Regions from separate parts of the Arthrobacter sp. 10N43 genome, predicted to be linked through region 2. Evidence: riboswitches for the same ligand, from Rfam matches in the RefSeq annotation. Region 2 holds a riboswitch; each other region holds the start of a gene.
The links. Region 2 has a riboswitch for S-adenosylmethionine ahead of AC1DDO_RS12600 (bifunctional o-acetylhomoserine/o-acetylserine sulfhydrylase). Riboswitches for the same ligand answer to the same signal wherever they lie in the genome.
Positions count from the first base shown of each region.

Region 1: it holds a riboswitch for S-adenosylmethionine, as region 2 does, so the genes downstream of both, AC1DDO_RS19215 (DUF1737 domain-containing protein) here and AC1DDO_RS12600 (bifunctional o-acetylhomoserine/o-acetylserine sulfhydrylase) in region 2, are expected to answer to the same signal.
Region 3: it holds a riboswitch for S-adenosylmethionine, as region 2 does, so the genes downstream of both, AC1DDO_RS10770 (aminotransferase class V-fold PLP-dependent enzyme) here and AC1DDO_RS12600 (bifunctional o-acetylhomoserine/o-acetylserine sulfhydrylase) in region 2, are expected to answer to the same signal.

Region 1 is NZ_JBFTIA010000013.1:81,036-87,304, forward strand. It holds gene AC1DDO_RS19200 (hypothetical protein) at 1-59, shown strand, start outside; gene AC1DDO_RS19205 (O-succinylhomoserine sulfhydrylase) at 74-1,282, opposite strand; gene AC1DDO_RS19210 (rhodanese-like domain-containing protein) at 1,283-1,702, opposite strand; gene AC1DDO_RS19215 (DUF1737 domain-containing protein) at 1,699-2,010, opposite strand; SAM riboswitch class IV at 2,046-2,160, opposite strand; gene AC1DDO_RS19220 (ATP-grasp domain-containing protein) at 2,523-3,479, shown strand; gene AC1DDO_RS19225 (hypothetical protein) at 3,537-3,785, opposite strand; gene AC1DDO_RS19230 (aminodeoxychorismate lyase) at 4,155-5,117, opposite strand; gene cls (cardiolipin synthase) at 5,212-6,269, shown strand, end outside.
Region 2 is NZ_JBFTIA010000005.1:192,685-198,953, forward strand. It holds gene AC1DDO_RS12600 (bifunctional o-acetylhomoserine/o-acetylserine sulfhydrylase) at 1-710, opposite strand, end outside; SAM riboswitch class IV at 773-888, opposite strand; gene AC1DDO_RS12605 (VOC family protein) at 1,058-1,696, shown strand; gene AC1DDO_RS12610 (CPBP family intramembrane glutamic endopeptidase) at 1,802-2,569, opposite strand; gene AC1DDO_RS12615 (histidine phosphatase family protein) at 2,670-3,350, shown strand; gene AC1DDO_RS12620 (amidohydrolase family protein) at 3,374-4,618, opposite strand; gene AC1DDO_RS12625 (NAD(P)/FAD-dependent oxidoreductase) at 4,630-5,763, opposite strand; gene AC1DDO_RS12630 (SulP family inorganic anion transporter) at 5,810-6,269, opposite strand, start outside.
Region 3 is NZ_JBFTIA010000004.1:550,844-557,112, reverse strand. It holds gene rsgA (ribosome small subunit-dependent GTPase A) at 1-329, shown strand, start outside; gene hisN (histidinol-phosphatase) at 406-1,218, shown strand; gene AC1DDO_RS10775 (glutamyl-tRNA reductase) at 1,335-2,702, shown strand; SAM riboswitch class IV at 2,779-2,892, shown strand; gene AC1DDO_RS10770 (aminotransferase class V-fold PLP-dependent enzyme) at 2,927-4,360, shown strand; gene AC1DDO_RS10765 (class I SAM-dependent methyltransferase) at 4,531-5,304, shown strand; gene AC1DDO_RS10760 (Nramp family divalent metal transporter) at 5,449-6,269, shown strand, end outside.

The DNA of each region.
Region 1 (6,269 bases), on a different contig from region 2:
CACCGTCCAGCATGCTCGACGACGATGCCTGGCGGGCCCTCAAGATGGCCTGGACCTAAGCGCCCGCGTTGGACTAGACCTGCTTGAGCGCCTGGCCGAGGTCCCGGATCAGGTCCTCCACGTCCTCCAGGCCCACCGAAAGCCTGACCACGCCGTCGCTGAGCCCGATTGCCGCGCGGCCTTCGGGGCCCATCGCGCGGTGCGTCGTGGTGGCCGGGTGCGTGATCAGGGACTTCGCGTCGCCTAGGTTGTTGGAGATGTCGATGATCCGCAGCGCGTCCAGCAGCGCAAAGGCTGCCTCTTTCGCGGTGCGTCCCGGGGAAGGCGAAAGCTCCAGCGTGAGCACGGTGCCGCCGGCCTTCATCTGCTTCACCGCGAGCTCGTGCTGCGGGTGGGAGCGCAGCAGCGGGTACTTCACCCAACTCACCGCGGGCTGCCCCTCAAGCCATTCGGCCAGCCGCAGTGCCGAGGCCGAGGAATGGTTGACGCGCAGGGCCATGGTCTCCAGGCCCTTGGTGAGCACCCAGGCGTTGAACGCGGAGAGCGCAGGGCCGGTGTGCCGCATGAGCTGCTTGACGGGACCGTCAATGAATTCCTTGGTCCCCAGGATCGCCCCGCCGAGCACGCGTCCCTGGCCGTCGATGTGTTTGGTGCCCGAGTAGACGACCACGTCGGCGCCGAGGTCCCCGCAACGCTGCAGCAGCGGTGTGGCGAAGACGTTGTCGACCACCACCGTGGCGCCCGCCGCGTGCGCCAGCTGGCTCACGGCGGCGATGTCCACGAGTTCCTGCATGGGGTTCGACGGCGACTCGAAGAACACCGCCGTCGTCGGCTCTGACAGAGCAGCCTCCCACTGCTCCAGGTCCGGGCCGTCCACGAAGACCGTCTCGACACCCCAGCGCGGCAGGATCTCGTTGAGGATCACAAAGCACGAGCCGAACAGCGAGCGGGCGGCGACCACGCGGTCGCCGGCCGCCAACAGCGCACCGAGTGCGGTGAACACGGCGGACATGCCGGACGCCGTCGCAAAACATGCCTCCGTTCCCTCGAGCAGCCGGAGCCGCTCCTGGAAGGTGGCGACGGACGGGTTGCCGTAGCGGGAGTAGACGAAGCGCTCGTCCTCGCCGGTGAAGGCGCGCTCGGCGGCGGCGGCGGACTCGTAGACGAACCCCGAGTTGAGGAAGATCGGCTCGGTGGTTTCCTGGAATCCGGTGCGGTCAAGGCCGCCGCGGACAGCCTGCGTGTCGGCGGCCCAGCTGGCGGCGTCGGGGTTGAAAGTCACTTAAATCTTTCCAAGGTTGGTGGGCAGGCCGCGGTTCTTCCAGCCGTTGACGGTGCGTTCGCCAAAGCGGTCGGTCTCGCCTTCGAAGCCCTCAAGAACGTTGTACGCGGTGTAGCCGGCGGCCGTCGCGGCCGTCGCGGCGGCGATCGACCGGGCGCCGGAGCGGCACAGGAACACCAGTTCGACGCCGGTGTCCTCCGGTGCCTGCCGCCTTAGCTGCTCCACGAAGAGCGGGTTCGGGGCGCCTCCGGCGACGTTCCACTGGATGAAGAGCGGATCGTTCGGCTTTTCGCCTGCGGACGCAGTGTCCGGGATGCCGATGTGGGCCCATTCGCCCTCGGTCCGGACATCCACCAGAATGGCTCCGGCCTCCAGCTTGGCCCACGCCTCCTGCGGGCTGAGGTCTCCGGCGTAGCTCACGCGTGGCCCTCGAATGCTTCATCGGCGCCAAACTCGTCGGCGTCGAGCTCATCGACTGCATTGGCCACGGCGGCGTCCGCGCTCGCAATCGCGGCCGGCAGGACCACCGCCTGCGCCACGATCACGGTGCTGCCGTTGAAGCTGGCGGCCGGGCTTCCGTGCAGGACATAGCCCTCGGCCAGGGCTGCCGACACCCGCTCGCAGAAGGCGCGGTCATCGGCCCCCGTGAAGAGGCGGTAGGCGAGCTTTTCCTCGCCGGCGTTGGGGGCGCTGGGGGCTGCATTGGGGGCAGCGGTAGTACTGGGTATGGCAGGGGTGGACGTGTCGGGCACGACGGATCTCCTCTTCACGCTTGCAGCTCGAATGGTCGATATGCCGAGTATTCACCTGAGGCACCCCGCCGCGAAAGGGAGGGTTGCCGACCGGCCAGTCAGGGCTTGGCGCCGGTTCTCATTACTCCCCAAAAACGTAACACCTGCGACGCCGGCCCGCACCGCCGCCGTCGTCATGTTCCGTAACCGGACCCTGCCCACGGCGGCCGGCTCAGGCTGGTGGATCAGATGGGGCACCCGGACCACCCGGACAAGTAGTAGCGGGCTCCAGTTTCGGGTACTGCCCACTCGTGCTGGCCGGGACCATTCGCCGTCTACTAGGAGGACAGGTCTGACGCGTCGGCCGGAGCAGCTGATTCGCCCAGTCCGTGAATCAAGCCGTCCCCCAATCGAAACGTCTTTCCACTCATTAGTTGTCAGCAAATCGGTGGCTGGAACCGCCGGAGCCGCAGCCGCGGCCCTGCCGGGGACGCCGGAATGGAGCGATCGTGGGCCCGCGAATACTGGTTACCGGGATAGCAAGCGCTGCCGGCCGGACCGTCGCGGCCCAGCTCGAAGCCCGCGGCCTCCCGTATCTGGGCTCCGACGCCCGTGCCGACACCCGCCAGGACGGGGACGTTCCCGCCACCGCGGCGGTGAGGCTCCTCCCGGCGACGGACCCGGACATGATCCTGGACCTGCGCCGGCTGGTTGACCGGGAAGCCATCAACCTCATCATTCCGACGCTCACCGTGGAGCTTCCGGTCCTCGCCGCGGCCCGTGGCGGATTCGCGCAGGACGTGCGGATCATCGTGGGCGACCCTGCGGCGGTGGCCCTGGCCAATGATCAGCTGTTCACCACCTGGGCACTGCAGGCAGCCGGCATTCCGGTGCCCCGGTTCGGGGTCCCGGGCGACCTCGCCGCCGCGCCGGCATCGCTCGCCGGCCTCAGCGGCCCCGTGGTCATCAAGCCGAGGGTCTTCAAAGGCTCCCGCGGTGTCCACGTGCTGGCCGGAACCGCCACCGTGAGCTGGCGGAACATGCCGGCCGGGCAAATTGTCCAGGAGTTCATCCCGGGCGCCGACTACGTGTGCCTGGTGTTCGGCACTCCGGCGCGCAACGCGATGGCGCCGGTGGCCGTGGTTCTCGAGAAGACGAAAACCCCGTATGGACGAGCCGGCAGCGACGAGGTCAGCCGCAGGGTGCCGGCGGGCCAGGCCGGGGACGTGCGGAAGCTGGGGCTGGCCGCCGTCCGAACCCTCGGGCTGACCGGGCCCGTGCAGGTCCAGATCCGGCGCCGCGCGGACGGCACCCCCGTGGTCCTGGGCGTGTGCGCGACCCTCGGGGAGAACAGCACCTGGGCCCCGGAAATGCTCGACGCCGTGTTGGCAACCTTCATGCTCCCGGCGTTCAACCCGGCCTCTTTCCGGCGGTGCCCGGCTGTTCCCGCGGACGCACTGGGCTGAGGCGCCCGCGCCCGCCGGCCCGGAGGCAGTGTGCGCGCCCCTTCGCCGATTCTCCGGTCAGTGCGTGATGAGGTCGGAACCGTGCCGGGCCCCGGGGGTGCTCCTGCGCAGGCTGCTGCGGGCGCTCTTGAAGAGCCCGATCAGCCCGACGGTCAGGGCGGTCGCCAGGAAGAGGATGAGCCGCACGGCACCGGCCAGGAGCATGAGCAGCACCAACCCGATGGTGAAGGGCAAACACAAGATGAAAATGACGATGAAGGTTGCCAGATAGCCGAATGCGAAGCCAACGAGGGTTGCCTGATCCATTGGACTGCCGTTCGTTGCGAGAGGGCGATTCCCTGAATGCTGCCGATGACTTTCCGCAGCTGTGCGGCACGTGGTCCGGGGCCACTTCCGCAGTACATACACCTCCGGGCCAGGCCGAACCCCGCGCCGAAGCGCTTTGCGGGACCAGCTCAGCCGGGTTAATGACCGTCTACCAAGTGCCCTACGGACAGGACGGTGGCGGCTCGCGCGCCCCAATGTACGGTTCGCGTCTAAGCCGGGTCTCCTGCCGGCGTTGCTCCCGCGCGGACTGTTCCTGGCTCAAGCTCATGGATGGATCGTCCCACTTGCCCCCTGCGCCGGACAGGGTCTTCAGGCCTTGCTGCGGCGCCCGTATCTGACCCCGCGTTGCTATTCGATCGTGGAGAACAGCTCGCTGAGTTCGGCCGTGAGCTGGCGCCGCAGTTCCGGGGTGCCGATTTCCTGGCCGTCGATGTGGTTCACCGGCGCCAGGAGCCGGATGCTGGAGATCAGCCAGACGGCGTCGGCGTCCAGCAGGTCCTTGGGCTCCAGCGGGCCGTAGCCCAGCTCCCAGCCGGCGGCCTTGGCGGCGGTGAACAGGGCACCTTGTGAGGTGCCCGGCAGGATGCCGCTGTCCAGCTGCGGGGTGATGAGCCGCCGGACCGTGCGGACGCCGCCAGCGCCGTCGTCCTCGGTTTCGAGGTGGGCCAGCAGAACGGTCGACGTCGGCCCCTCCAGGACCCGGCCGTCCGCGGACGTGAAGATGACGTCGTCGGCGCCCTGCTGGTGGGCGTAGCGCAGCGCTGCCATGTTCACGGCGTAGGAGAGGGTCTTGGCGCCAAGCAGGAGCCAGGGGGCGCGCTCGCCGACTTCGCTGTCGTAGCCCCGATCCAGCAGGATGACGTCAACTCCGGTCTCGCGCTGCCGGCGGCCCGCAGCCGCGGGCGCGGAGGCCTGGACCCAGCAGGTGGGGGCCGAAGCGCCCTCCGGGCCGCGGGTGACGATCAGCTTCACCACTACTTCGTCCTTTTCACCTCCGGCAGCCACGGTGGGATCCTGCCGCCGGAACTCACCGATGGCCGTTTCCACCGCCCGCCGCCAGCGGTCCCCGGCAGGGATATCCAGCTCAAGCAGCCGGGCCGAGCTCGCCAGCCGGGTCAGGTGCGCCTGGATCTTGCGGGGCCTGCCGCCCACGGCCAGAAGCGATTCGAAAACGCCGTCGCCGCGGGTGGCGCCCAGGTCCGTGGCCATCAGTTGCGGCTTCGACGCGTCGGCAACACGGCCGCCGTCGAATGCCGGGTCGAGGAACACCAGCACGGTCGCGGGCGCGGGAACAGAGGCGGGAATGGTCATGGCTCCAGCTTAGTCGCGGTGGTCCCGGGATAGGATTTGCTCGTTGCCCGTTCCGGAACTGTTCCGCGGGCTTTGTACTTTGAGGGGTTCGCCTGTGCTGTGGCCATTTCCGCTGGCGGAAACTTTACCGTCGTGGGCGGTCGTGATCCTGACCCTGATCGACGTCGCCATCCGTGTGCTTGCCCTGGGCATCATCCCCGGAAACCGGCGGCCCACCACTGCGATGGCCTGGCTGCTGGGCATCTTCATTTGGCCCACGCTGGGCCTGATCCTGTTCCTGCTGTTCGGCAATTTCCGGCTCTCCCGCCGCCGCCGCGCCCAGCAGGACGCGGTCAACACCCGGATCCGGGCCGGAACGTCGGAACTGCAGGCTGTCGAAAGCCGTTACAGCGGACCGGAATGGGTGGCGTCGGCCGCCGAACTGAACAAGACGCTGGGATCACTGCCCATGGTGGACGGCAACAGCGTGGAGCTGCTGCCCGGCTACCCCGACTCGATCAAGGCCATGGCCGAGGCGGTCCGCGGGGCCAAGTCCTTCGTCAACGCCGAGTTCTACATCATGAGCACGGACCACGTCACCGACGACCTGCTCACCGCACTGGAGGAGGCGGCGGAGCGCGGCGTCGAGGTCCGCGTCCTCTTCGACCACCTCGGCACGCTCCGGATCAAGGGCTACCGCCAGCTGAAGGCCCGGCTCAACGCCAGCAAGATCCGCTGGCGGCCCATGTTGCCGCTGCGCCCGGTGCACGGCCAGTGGCGCCGCCCGGATCTGCGCAATCACCGCAAGATCATGGTGATCGACGGCGAGATCGCCTTCACCGGATCGCAGAACCTGATCGAGCCGTCCTACAACAATCCCAAGCACCGCAAGGTGGGCCGCGAATGGGTGGAGCTCATGGCGTGCCTGCGCGGGCCCATTGTCACCACCCTGAACGTGGTCTTCGCGACCGACTGGCTCAGCGAAACCGACGAATCCCTTGAGGAGCAGCTCGAGCACGAGCCGGAGTCCCACCCCGGAAACATCACGGCCCAGGTGGTCCCCAGCGGCCCCGGGTTCATCACCGAGAACAACCTGCGGCTCTTCAACACCCTGATCTACTCGGCGCAGCATAAGGTCTCGCTCTGCAGCCCGTACTTTGTCCCGGACGACTC
Region 2 (6,269 bases):
AACCGGGCGGGGTCCTTGCCGAAGTCGAACTTGCCGGAATCCACGATCACCCCGGCGATCGCGGCGCCGTGGCCGCCCAGGTACTTGGTGGCGGAGTGGACCACGATGTCCGCGCCCCACTCGATCGGACGGATGAGGTACGGGGTGGAGAGTGTGTTGTCGACGATCAGGGGCACGCCGGCCTCGTGGGCCACCCCGGACACGCCTTCGATGTCCAGCACGTCCTGGCGCGGGTTGGAGACCACTTCGCCAAAGAACAGCTTGGTGTTGGGCTGGACGGCGTCCCGCCAGTGGTCCAGGTTGTCCGGGTCCTCCACGAAGGTCACGGAGATGCCGAACTTCTTCAGCGTGTGGGCGAGCAGGTTGTAGGTGCCGCCGTAGAGGCTGGGGCTGGCCACCACATGGTCCCCGGCCTCGGCGATGTTGAGGATCGCGAAGGTCTCGGCGGCCTGCCCGGAGCTGAGCAGCAGGGCTGCGAGGCCGCCCTCAAGGCTGGCCACGCGCTGTTCGACGGCGTCCTGGGTGGGGTTGCCGATCCGGGTGTAGATGGGCGCGAGTTCGGCGAGTGCAAAGCGGTTCGCGGCGCTTTCGGCGCTAGGGAACACGAACGACGTCGTCTGGTAGATCGGCAGGGACCGCGCGCCGGTGGCGGAGTCGGCCTCCTGGCCGGCGTGGATCTGGCGGGTTTCAAAGGACCAGGCAGTGGACATTGACGCTCCTGAGGGTACTGGGCACAGCACCGGCCAGGGCCCTTCGGCCCGTACCGGCGCAGGCGCCGCGCTTGCCTTCCGGCGGGCGCCGGACGGCCGGGTCCTCACCCGGGGCACCCCACCGCGAGACGAGGGTTGCCGGCCAGCAAACCGGGGCTTTGCGCTGGCACTCATGACCTTGCTTCAGTGTAGGAATGGCGGCGGAGCGCTGGATAGCTTTGTGACGAAGATGAAGGCGCCGGTCCAGGAATGCCTCTCGGGATGTAACGGCAGGTAACACTGGACATCCCACGATGGTAAGGCAAGCCTAAGCTGAGAGGTCCATCACAAAGTGCCAAGATGAGGGCATGCGCATGGATCACGTCTCTTACGCCTGTGAACACGATGGCTTGGCAGCCACCACTGAACGTATTGCGTCTGCCCTCGGCGTCGAAGCCGTGAAGGGTGGAGTGCACCCCCGTTTCGGGACACGCAACATGATTATCCCGCTCGCGGGACACAAGTACCTGGAAGTCGTGGAGGTCCTGAACCACCCGGCCTCGGACAAGGCCCCGTTCGGCCAGGCTGTCCGGGCACGCTCCGAAGCGGGCGGCGGCTGGATGGGGTGGTGCGTCGAGGTTGACGATCTCGCCCCGTTCGAAGAGCGGCTCGGCCGCGCGGCCGTGAACGGCAACCGGAAGTTTCCGGACGGCCGTGAACTGGTCTGGAAGCAGATCGGCATCCTGGGGCTCATCGCCGACCCTCAGGTGCCCTACATGCTCAAGTGGGAGGGCGACCCGGGACTGCACCCGTCCAACGCCTACGCGAGCGAGGTCAAAATGTCCGCGCTGACCATTGCCGGTTCGGCAGCGCGCGTGACGGAATGGCTGGGCGAGCCGGTTGAAAAGCCGCTGGAAGACGTCGCAGTGAACTGGATCGCACCGCACGGCACGCCCGGCATCCTCTCGGTCACCTTCGAGACCGCCTCCGGAGCGGTCACGATCTAACGCTCCACCCGCCCCACGCTTCGGCCGCCATCCCCTAGGTGCCAACGATGTCACCCAGGAGATGGCGGCCGAGATTATTTAACGCCCGTCGTCCAGAACAGCCCCTCAGCCCAGGCCCACGGCCTTGCCGAACAGGCTGAACCCCACGAACGCAACGGTGTCCAGGATGGCGTGGGCGATCACGAGCGGCATCACCCGCTTGGTCCGGATGTAGAACAGCGCAAAGATGACGCCCATCACCGCGTTGCCGATGAACGGCCCGAACCCCTGGTACAGGTGGTAGCTGCCGCGGAGCAGTGCGCTGGCGATGATTGCCGCCGGCACGCTCCAGCCCAGTTTCCCGAGCCGGTCCAGCAGATACGCCACCACAATGACTTCCTCGACCACCGCGTGCCGGATCGCGGACAGGACCAGCACCGGCACGGTCCACCAGTACGCGTCCAGGGCGCTGGGGATGATCGACGTCGTGATCCCCAGCGCCCGGCCGGCGGCGTAGAGCCCGAGGGACGGAATGCCGATGAGCGCGGCGAGCCCCAGGCCCTGCAGGAGGTCCTTGCCGGGCCGGGCGAAGTCGAAGCCGATCCTTCGGAACGCCGAGGTTCCGCGCACTCCGGCCGGCCAGTGTTCGGTGAGGAAGTAGATCACCAGGGCCACCGGAACCAGGGCGAAGAAGATGTCCAGCACCTGGTAGGTGAGGTCGAAGTATTCGCGCGTGCTCTGCGAACGGTTCAGCGTGGACGTCCCCTGGGCCAGCGGCGCCGTGGTCATCTTGTCCAGCAGCTGCACCAGGGAGTAGACCGCGGACTGCCCCAGCGACAACCCCAGGACAATCAACACTTCGAACCGCAGCCGACGGCGGGAGGGAACCAACATGTTTCTATCTTGCCTGCAGTTGCCGATAGTTTGCTGGTGCCCGCGTGGTGCAGGCCGCGCGGGCACCGCCGGCATTTTGGGAGCCCTATGCTTGGGGATTATGAGTGCGCCCCGGAAAATCATCATGATCCGGCACGGCCAGTCTGCCGCCAATGCCGATACCTCGATCTACAACCGTGTTCCGGATTACCGGATTCCGTTGACGCCGCTTGGCCTGGAGCAGGCGACCGCGGCCGGCGAGGAGGTCAAGCGCCAGCTGGACGGGCGGCCGGTGTGCGTCTACGTCTCGCCGTATCTGCGCGCCTACCAGACCCTCGAGGCGCTCAATCTTGGCCCGCTCGTGGAGCGGGTGATCGAGGAACCGCGGCTGCGGGAACAGGACTGGGCCAACTTTCAGATCGCCGGCGACATTGAGGACCAGAAGGAACTCCGTAACGCCTACGGGCACTTCTTCTACCGTTTCCGCGAGGGCGAGTCCGGTTCCGATGTGTACGACAGGATTTCCTCTTTCATGGAAACCCTGCACCGGCACTGGTCCAAGCCCAACTACGCCCCGAACGCCCTGTTTGTGACCCACGGGCTGACCATGCGGCTGTTCTGCATGCGCTGGTTCCACTGGTCCGTGGAATATTTCGAGTCCTTGAACAACCCGGAGAACGCCGAGGTCCGCACCCTGCTGCGCACTGCCCGCGGGAAGTACGAGCTCGACAAGCCCTTCACGCAGTGGGAGTTGCGGCGCGTGGACGAAACAGTCCTCGACGCTCCGCCCATGATGTTCTAGCCGGCCCTGGCGGACCGCCGGCGCTACCGGAGCTTCTGCGGAACGCCGGCCCGCCACACCGCGTGGGTCAGCGGGATACCGGGCCGGTAGGCAAGGTGCGTCGCCGACGGCGCGTTGAGCAGGTGCAGGTCCGCGCGGTGCCCGACGGCGATCGAGCCCACCGCACGTTCGCCGTCGACGTCGTTCCCGGATTCCCGGCCCAGGGCCAGGGCGCCGCCGTACGTCGCGGCGCGCACGGCCTCATGGACGCTGAGCCGCATCTGCAGCACGGCGGTAGTTACGCAGAACGCCATGGAGCTCGTGTAGGACGTGCCGGGATTGCAGTTGGACGCCAAAGCGATCTGCACGCCGGCGTCGAGCAGTTCCCGGCCGGGGGCCAGGGGCTGCCGGGTGGACAGGTCGCAGGCCGGCAGGCACGTGGCCACCGTGCCGCGGGTGCCGGAGCCGCCGGTGCCCTTGCCGGAGCCGGAGCCGCCGTCGGCGTCCCACCCGGACCAGCTGGCGGCGAGGGCATCGATGTCTGCGGCCGACAGGTAATTCACGTGGTCCACGCTCGCGGCGCCGACTTCCACCGCCAGCCGGACGCCGGGGCCCTCGCCGAGCTGGTTGCCATGGACCCGCAACCCCAGCCCGGCGGCCTTGCAGGCCAGGAGGACCCGGCGTGACTGCTCCTCGTTGAAGGCGCCCTGTTCGCAAAAGACGTCGGCCCAGCGGACGTAGGGCCGGACCGCGGCGAGCATCGGCCCGCAGACCAGCTCGGTGTATTCCTCCGCGTCCGCCCCGGCGGGCACCAGATGCGCCCCAAGGTAGGTCACTTCGTCCGCGACGGTCGAGGCGATGCGGGCACTGCGGGCCTCGTTTTCGAGGTCCAGGCCGTAGCCGGTTTTGGTCTCCAGGTAGGTGGTGCCCTGGGCGACGGCCTCCGCGACGCGGCCCATGGCAAGGCGGGTGAGGTCGTAGTCGCTCGTGCTCCGGGTGGCGCCGGTGGTGACTGCGATCCCGCCCGCGCTGTAGCTCTCCCCCGCCATCCTTGCTTCGAACTCGGCCGTGCGGTCCCCCGCGAAGATCAGGTGGGTGTGAGAGTCAACCCAGCCGGGCAGGAGCGCCCGGCCGGCGGCGTCCACGGCCTCGTCGGCCGCCGGCGCCTCGGATGCGGGGCCGAGCCAGGAAATCCGCTCGCCCTCGATCACCACCGCCGCGTCGCGGAGGACGCGGTGTTCCGCGTCCTGGGTCATCAGTTCGGCGATATTGGTGATGAGGGTGCTCATGGGTCCATTCTTCAGCGCCGGATGGACCAGCGGGTCGCGGCCAGCGCTTCCGCTGTCCGGGATGCCGGACTGGCCTCGGTGGGCGGGACCGTGGCGGCGGGTCCCTGGCCGGCGCCTTTTCCGGAGAGGATCAGCCCGGCGGCCAGTTCGGCGATGCCGGAGGAGGTCTGGAAACCGTATCCGCCCTGGCCGGCGAGCCAAAAGAATCCGGTGGCTTCGGCGTCGAACCCCACCACGGGGACGCCGTCGGCCGCCTCCGTCCGCAGCCCCGTCCAGGCCTGGCGGACGCCCCTGATCCCGAGCGTGGTGATGGCGTTGAGCCGGGCGACGAGCCGTTCGATGTCGCCGGGGTATGGCCGGGCATCCTCGGGGCCGCTGGGCACGTGCTCCGCGGGCGAGATCAGGATCTGGCCGTGTTCGGGCCGGAAGTAGAAGCTGTCGTCGGCAGCGGCCACGAACGGGGCGGCTTCCGGGAGCGGATTCTCGACGTCGACGATCGCCGCGGTGCGCCGGTACGGCTGGAGCTGGACTTTTTCGACGCCGCTGAGGACGGCAAGCTCATCCGCCCAGGCCCCGGCGGCATTGACCACGACGGCGGACTGGAAGCCTTCCTGCCCGGCGCCCAGTTCCCAGCCGGTGCCCAGGCGCTGGGCCGAATGGACCCTGGCACCGGTGATGATGTCCACGCCGCCGGCCTCCGCACGGCGCCGGTGGTCCTCGAGCAGCACGGGGGCGTTGCATGCGAAGGATCCAGTGTCCAGGCCCGCGGCGCTGAACGACTCCGGAACGAGGGCCGGGCACAGCTCCAGCGCCTCGGCATGGGTGATCCGGCGCATGTGGCCGCTGGCCTCCGCCTGGACGGTGGCGTCGTCCCCGATCAGCATGAAGCTGCGCGGCGTGAGCACCGGTTCCGGGCGTTCGGCGTCCTGGGCGGTGATGAGGTCCAGCGTCCGGACGGTGAGTTCCTGGACCACGGGCGGGCCGTAGCTGGGAATCAGTTGCCGGGCCGAGCGGGCCGAGGTGTGGTAGGCCAAGGTCTGCTCGGCTTCGATCAGGGCCACGCTGCATTCCCCTGCGAGGGCGGAGGCAAGGGACAGTCCGGCGATACCGCCGCCGACAATTACGACATCGTAATGAGCTGACATGGTCCCATCCTTGCAGATGGTCCCATGTCAGGGCAGATGCTCCCCGTCAGGCCACGCCGGTTCCGGCGCTGGTGCGGCCCGCGCCGTCAGGGGTCCGCGGCAGCGGGTCCAGGTGGCTGATGCCGGCAGGGGTCACCTGCAGCACCTGTGCCGTGGCGATGTCATAGAACAGGCCTGTCAGGTGCAGCTCGCCTGACCGCAAGGCCTGCTGCAGGCTGTGGTGCCGCCCCAGCTGCTCCAACTGGATGGCGACGTTGACCATGGCCAGCTGGTCCGCCTCCCCGTACCCGGCGTTGGCCGCGTCGGCCTGCACCGGGTGGCCCGCACGGAACGCGGCCATGCTCGGCCGGGCATGGTCCAGCCAGACGTCGACCGGGGTGCGGCCGGCCCCAGCCGCAGCCTCACGCGAGTGCCCGGCCTCAGTTGGGTGCTCTGCTTCAGACATCAGGGCGGCCATCGCCCCGCAACCGGAGTGTCCGCAGATGACCACGGACTGCACGGAGAGC
Region 3 (6,269 bases), on a different contig from region 2:
CTTCCTCCTCCGCGCTGGCACTGAAGGTCAACGACGCCCCGGCCGGCAGCTGGATCATCGACACCCCCGGCATCCGGTCCTTCGGGCTGGCCCACGTGGACCCCGACCGGATCCTGCGTTCCTTCCCGGACCTGGAACCGGGCACCGATGACTGCGAACGCGGCTGCAAACACGACGCCACCGCCGTCAACTGCGGCGTCGACAAGTGGGTTGCGGCCGGGCACGCGGGACCCTCCGGACCCGCCCGGCTCGCGTCCCTACGCCGGCTGCTGGGCACTGACCCGCGGATGGAAGCGCAGGAAACCAAGGAACTGGGCACCGTGTCCTAGCCAGCCGGGTTCGCGGGCGGCGGCGCAGTGCCGCGGCCTCCCGGCGGCCGGGCCGCTTTGACGGTAGTTTGGAACCATGAGCCAATCCGCTTCAAGCTACAACGATGACCTGCGCCTTGCCCATGTACTGGCAGATTCCGTCGATTCCCAGACCATGAGCCGCTTCAAGGCGCTCGACCTTCGGATCGAGACGAAGCCGGACCTCACCCCCGTCACCGATGCCGACAAGTCGGCTGAAGAGGCCATCCGCGGCCAGCTCTCCCGCTCCCGTCCGCGCGATGCGGTCCTGGGCGAAGAATTCGGCAGCTCGGGCCATGGCTCCCGCCGCTGGATCATCGACCCGATCGACGGCACCAAGAACTTTGTCCGCGGCGTGCCCGTCTGGGCCACCCTGATCGCCCTCGTCGACGAGGGCGAGCCGGTGGTCGGCGTCGTCAGCGCGCCGGCACTGGGCAAGCGCTGGTGGGCTGCGAAGGGAGCAGGCGCCTACACGGGCCGCTCGCTCGCCGCCGCCACACGGCTGAAGGTCTCCAACGTATCCAAGCTCGAGGACGCCTCACTGTCCTACTCCAGCCTGGGCGGCTGGAAGCAGCGCGGGAACCTGGACGAGTTCCTGGGCCTCACCGAAGAGGTCTGGCGGACCCGCGCCTACGGCGACTTCTGGTCGTACTGCCTCGTGGCCGAGGGTGCCGTTGACATCGCCTGCGAACCCGAACTGAACCTTTACGACATGGCCGCGCTGGTGCCGATCGTGACCGAGGCCGGCGGCCGCTTCACCTCGCTCGAGGGCGAGGACGGCCCCTTCGGCGGCAACGCCCTGGCCACCAACTCAATCCTCCACTCGGAAGTGCTCAAGCGGCTCAACCCAGGGCTCGACGACCTCCTCTAGGCTCCACCCTCAAGGATTCCCAAGGGCCCCTGTACGACTCTGTCCCCAGCTTCACTGTCAGTCATGGCGCTGTCAGTCATGGCGCGGAGCGGGCATCGAGTGGCAGGAGGGCAGCCATGTCTGGATCGGTTCACCCCGCGGATCCCGAAACCCCCGACCCCGGCGTCGGTCCGGTCCTGCTGGTCCTCATTGCGAAGTACCGGGACCTGGACATAGAGTCCGCCGCCAGGCTCCACGCCGTCTCCCCGGAACTGGGCCAGCATCTGCTCGCCGGCAGTTCCGCCGTGTCCGGAGCCGTCATCGTGTCCACCTGCAGCCGCTTCGAGATTTACTGCGAGGTGGCGTCCGGGGAGCACGTAGCAGCCGCCTGTTCCGAGGCCCTGGGTACGGTCCGCCTCTGCGCGAACCTCCCCGCGGCGCGGCTTGCGTGCCTGTTCGAGCACTTCTCCGGGGCGTCGGCGGCGGAACATCTCTTCTCCGTTGCAGCCGGCCTGGATTCCGTCGTGGTGGGCGAGCGCCACGTCGCGGGCCAGGTCCGGCGCGCCCTCGCTGAAGCACAGGCTACGGGTACTGCGGGCGGGCTTCTGGTCCGGCTGTTTCAGGAGGCGTCCCGCACCGGCAGGGCTGTGGGGGCCCGGATCGCGCTCGGCAGCACCAGCAGGTCCATAGCATCCGTGGCCCTTGATTTGGCCACCGCCGGAGGAGCACAGCCGTCCCTGGCCGATGCGTCCGTGGTCCTCTTTGGCACCGGCTCCTACGCCGCGTGCGTCGCGGAGATCCTCAGGAGCAAACGATGCCCCACCATTTCCGTCTTCTCCCAATCCGGCCGGGCGGAGTCGTTTGTGGCAAGCCGGGGTGGCACGCCGCTGACGGACCGGGAGCTGCCCGCCGCCGTTGCGCGGGCAGAAATCATCATTGGCTGCAGCGGCACGGAGAAGCGCATCGGGGCAGCCCAACTGGCGGATTGGCGGGATGGCACCGTCCATCCCCTCACCGTCATCGACCTCGCTCCCAGCCATGACTTCGACCCCGGTGTGGCGGATCTGCCGGGCGTTGAACTGATCACCCTGGACTCTGTTGGATCCGCCGCTCCCCCGGCGGACGCCGAGGCGCTCCGCCTCGCCCGCGCCATGGTCCGGCAGGCGGCGCACCGCTTCGAAAAACGCGAGGAACTGCGCGCAGCCGACGCCGCAATCGTGGCCCTGCGCCGGCACGTCCACCAGGTCCTCGAAGCTGAAATGGAGCGCGTCCTGCGGCAACACGGCAGCGCCGCCCAGGCTGAGGATGTGAACCTGGCGATGCGCCGAATGGTCCGCCGGCTGCTTCACCTTCCAACAGTCCGCGCGCGGGAACTGGCCGCGGACGGCCGGCAGCACGACTACGCGGCAGCAGTGGAGGCCCTGTTCGGCCTCAGTGTCCAGCCCGCCGGCGCCCGCACCTTGCCTCCCCTGACGCGTGTTGCGGCGGATCCGCGTGCTTCGTAGGCCTGGTCCGTAATAATCCGCTTCACAATCGCCGGCGCCTTTTCCCCGGCTGCGCTGATGTCCTACGCTCGATGCAGGTCACGAGTGCCAGCGCTAAACCCCGGTTTGCTGGCCGGCAACCCTCCTTTCGCGGTGGGGTGCCCCGGGTGACGACCTGGCCGGTCCGGAACGGACCCGGCAAGCGCGGATTCCCACCATGTGGGGTCCTGGTCGAGTGAGGTCCCATGACAACTGCCATTTTCCCCGCAGCCCCCGAATTCCACGCCGGCTCCGACGCAGCGCGCCCTGACGGACGCCGCGCCGTCGCGGCCCGGCCGCTGGCCGCCGTCACCGGGGCCGAAATCCAGGCCCCGCTGATCACAGGCGGCCACGCCCGCTACGCCAACCTCGACTACGGCGCCTCCGCACCGGCCCTGTCCGTCGTCTCGGCCTACCTGAACGAAATCCTGCCGTACTACGCGAGTGTGCACCGCGGCGCCGGCTATGCATCGCAGATCAGCACCTCCGTCTACGAGAACGCCCGGGACATTGTGCGGGACTTCGTCGGCGGCCGTGCGGACGATTCCGTGATCTTCACCCGCAACACCACCGATTCACTGAACCTGCTGGCCGGCTGCCTGCCGCTGCGCGACGGCCGCCCCGCCGGTGAGGTCCTCTATCTCGACATCGAGCACCACGCCAACCTCCTGCCCTGGCAGAACGTCCCGCACCGCAGCGTCGTGGCCGCTCCCACCCTCGCAGCCACGGTGGACCGCCTCCGGGACGAACTCGCCCGCGGCGGCGTCAGCCTGCTCGCCGTCACCGGCGCCTCGAATGTCACCGGGGAGATCCTGCCGATCCGGGCCCTCGCCGCACTGGCGCACGAGTACGGCGCCAGGATCGTCGTCGACGCCGCGCAGCTGGCCCCGCACCGGCGGATTGACATCGCCGCGGACGACGTCGACTACCTCGCCTTCTCGGGGCACAAGCTGTACGCCCCGTTCGGCTCCGGCGTGCTGGTGGGACGGACCGACTGGCTCGACGCCGGCACCCCGCACCTGGCCGGCGGCGGCGCCGTCCGTGACGCCCGGCTCGACTCCGTCAGCTGGACCACCGGGCCGGCCCGGCACGAGGGCGGCTCGCCGAACGTCCTGGGTGCTGCCGCCCTGGCCCGCGCCACCCAGGTCATCGCGGCACTGGACCCGGAGCAGTGGCAGGCCCACGAGGACGCCATCCGGTCCTTCCTGGTCGAGGGTCTCGAAGGCATCGAGGGCGTGACCGTGCACCGGATATTTGCCGATTCCGAAGCGGGCGATCAGACCGGCACCATCGGCGTCGTGAACTTCTCGGTCGAGGGCTACGACGCCGGGCTGGTGGCCGCCTACCTGTCGGCCGAACACGGCATCGGCCTGCGCGACGGCCGCTTCTGCGCCCACCCGCTGCTCAAGCGGCTCGGCCTGCCCGCCGGCTCCCTGCGCGCGAGCTTCGGCCTCGGCTCACGGCTGGAGGACGCCGAGCGCCTGCTGGCCGGCCTGCAGCAACTGCGGCAAACCGGACTCGGCTGGGACTACGTGGTGGATGCCGGCCGCTGGGTACCGGCCCACGACACCCGCACCTACCCGCATTGGGCGCCGAACACCCCCGGCACCGCCGGTGCCGCCCCCTGCAACCTGGACTAGCGGCGTCGAGCTGGCCGTGTGGACTACCAGGCCTGCGGAATTAGGGCCCGGCGCGGGTGCGGTAAATTCGAAAGGTATCTGAACCAACAGGACCTTTCCGAAGGAGATCGCACGTGCCACGCGGCGAACCCAAGCTGCCCAGCGCATCGAAACTGCATAGCGGACCGAAACTGCACAGCGCATCGAAACTGCACACCGGTCCCAAACTGCGCGGTGAACGGCGCCAGGAACTCGGCCAGAGCTTCCAGGACGGCGGGGAGCACTATGAACGTGTCCGCCCCGGTTATCCGCAGGATTCGGCCGACTGGCTGATCCCGGCGGGAGCCAGTGACGCGGCAGACATTGGCGCCGGCACGGGCAAGTTCACCGCGCTGCTTGTCGCCCGGGGACTGCACACGGTTGCCGTTGACCCCTCCGCCGACATGCTCGGGCAGCTGCGCCGGACCCTGCCGGCTGTCACCGCCGTCGAAGGCCGCGCCGAAGACACCGGACTTGAACCGGAGTCCTTCGACGTGGTCACGGTTGCCCAGGCGTGGCACTGGTGCGACCCCCGTGTGGCCAGTACCGAGATCGCCCGGATCCTGCGGCCGCACGGCGTCCTTGGCCTGGTCTGGAACCAGCTCGACACGGCGGTGCCGTGGGTGCACCGGCTCTCACGCATCATGCATGCCGGGGACGTCCACAAACCGCACTTCCGGCCGCCTGTGGGCCCTGAGTTCACGGGCCTGGAGAGCCATCTGACACGGTGGGAGGATCCGGTCACCACGGAGGACATCCAGGAGCTGACCAAGTCCCGCAGCTACTACCTCGCGGCATCGGAGCCGACCCGGGCAAAAGTCATGGCCAACCTCGACTGGTACCTGCACGAGCATTTGGGGCACGCCCCCGGCGACGTCCTCAAACTCCCCTACCTGACCCAGACGTGGCGGGCGACGCGGACCTGACGCCCCGGATTGCATGCAGGGCCTGCTGGGCTTATTGTTTCGGTATGCCTAATAATTACTTGTAGGCATCCGTAACTTTGATGCCGGCCCCTGCCGGTGCCGATCATCGCGTCAACGCCGACGCACCAACCACAGGAGCAGGCAGTGCTGGACGTCAAGGGACACGAACAACCGCCGCAGGACGCACGCACCTACAAACATCCGGGTGCCCGCAGGGCGCTGATCGGACTGCTGGGGCCGGCATTCGTGGCGTCGATCGCCTACGTGGACCCTGGCAACGTGGCCGCCAACCTGACCGCCGGCGCGCAGTACGGCTACCTGCTGGTGTGGGTCCTGGTGGCCGCCAACATCATGGCCGTACTGGTCCAGTACCAGTCCGCCAAGCTCGGGATCGTCACGGGCAAGAGCCTCCCGGAGATCCTGGGCGAGCGGCTCAAACCGCTCGCCCGCCGCGCCTTCTGGCTGCAGGCCGAAATCGTGGCAGCCGCCACCGACCTCGCCGAAGTGGTGGGCGGAGCAATCGCCCTGAACCTGCTTTTCGGGCTCCCCCTCCCCCTTGGCGCCGTGATTGTGGGCGCGGTGTCGATGCTCCTGCTCGCGGTGCAGGCCCGGGAAAAACAGCGGCCCTTCGAATTCATCATCATGTTCCTGCTCGGCATCATCACCATCGGCTTCCTGGCCGGGCTGTTCATCAGCCCGCCGGATCCGGGGGCCGCCCTGGCCGGCCTCGTGCCCGGCTTCCAGGGCCCGGACACCGTCCTGCTGGCCGCCAGCATGCTCGGCGCTACCGTGATGCCGCACGCCATCTACGTCCACTCGGCGCTGTCCCGCGACCGGCACCGCCCGGACCAACACCTGCATGTCCCCCCGTCGGCCATCGACCACCTGGTCCGGGCCACACGACTCGACGTCGGGGCCGCGCTGGCCATCGCCGGAGTCGTCAACATCGGCATGCTGCTCCTCGC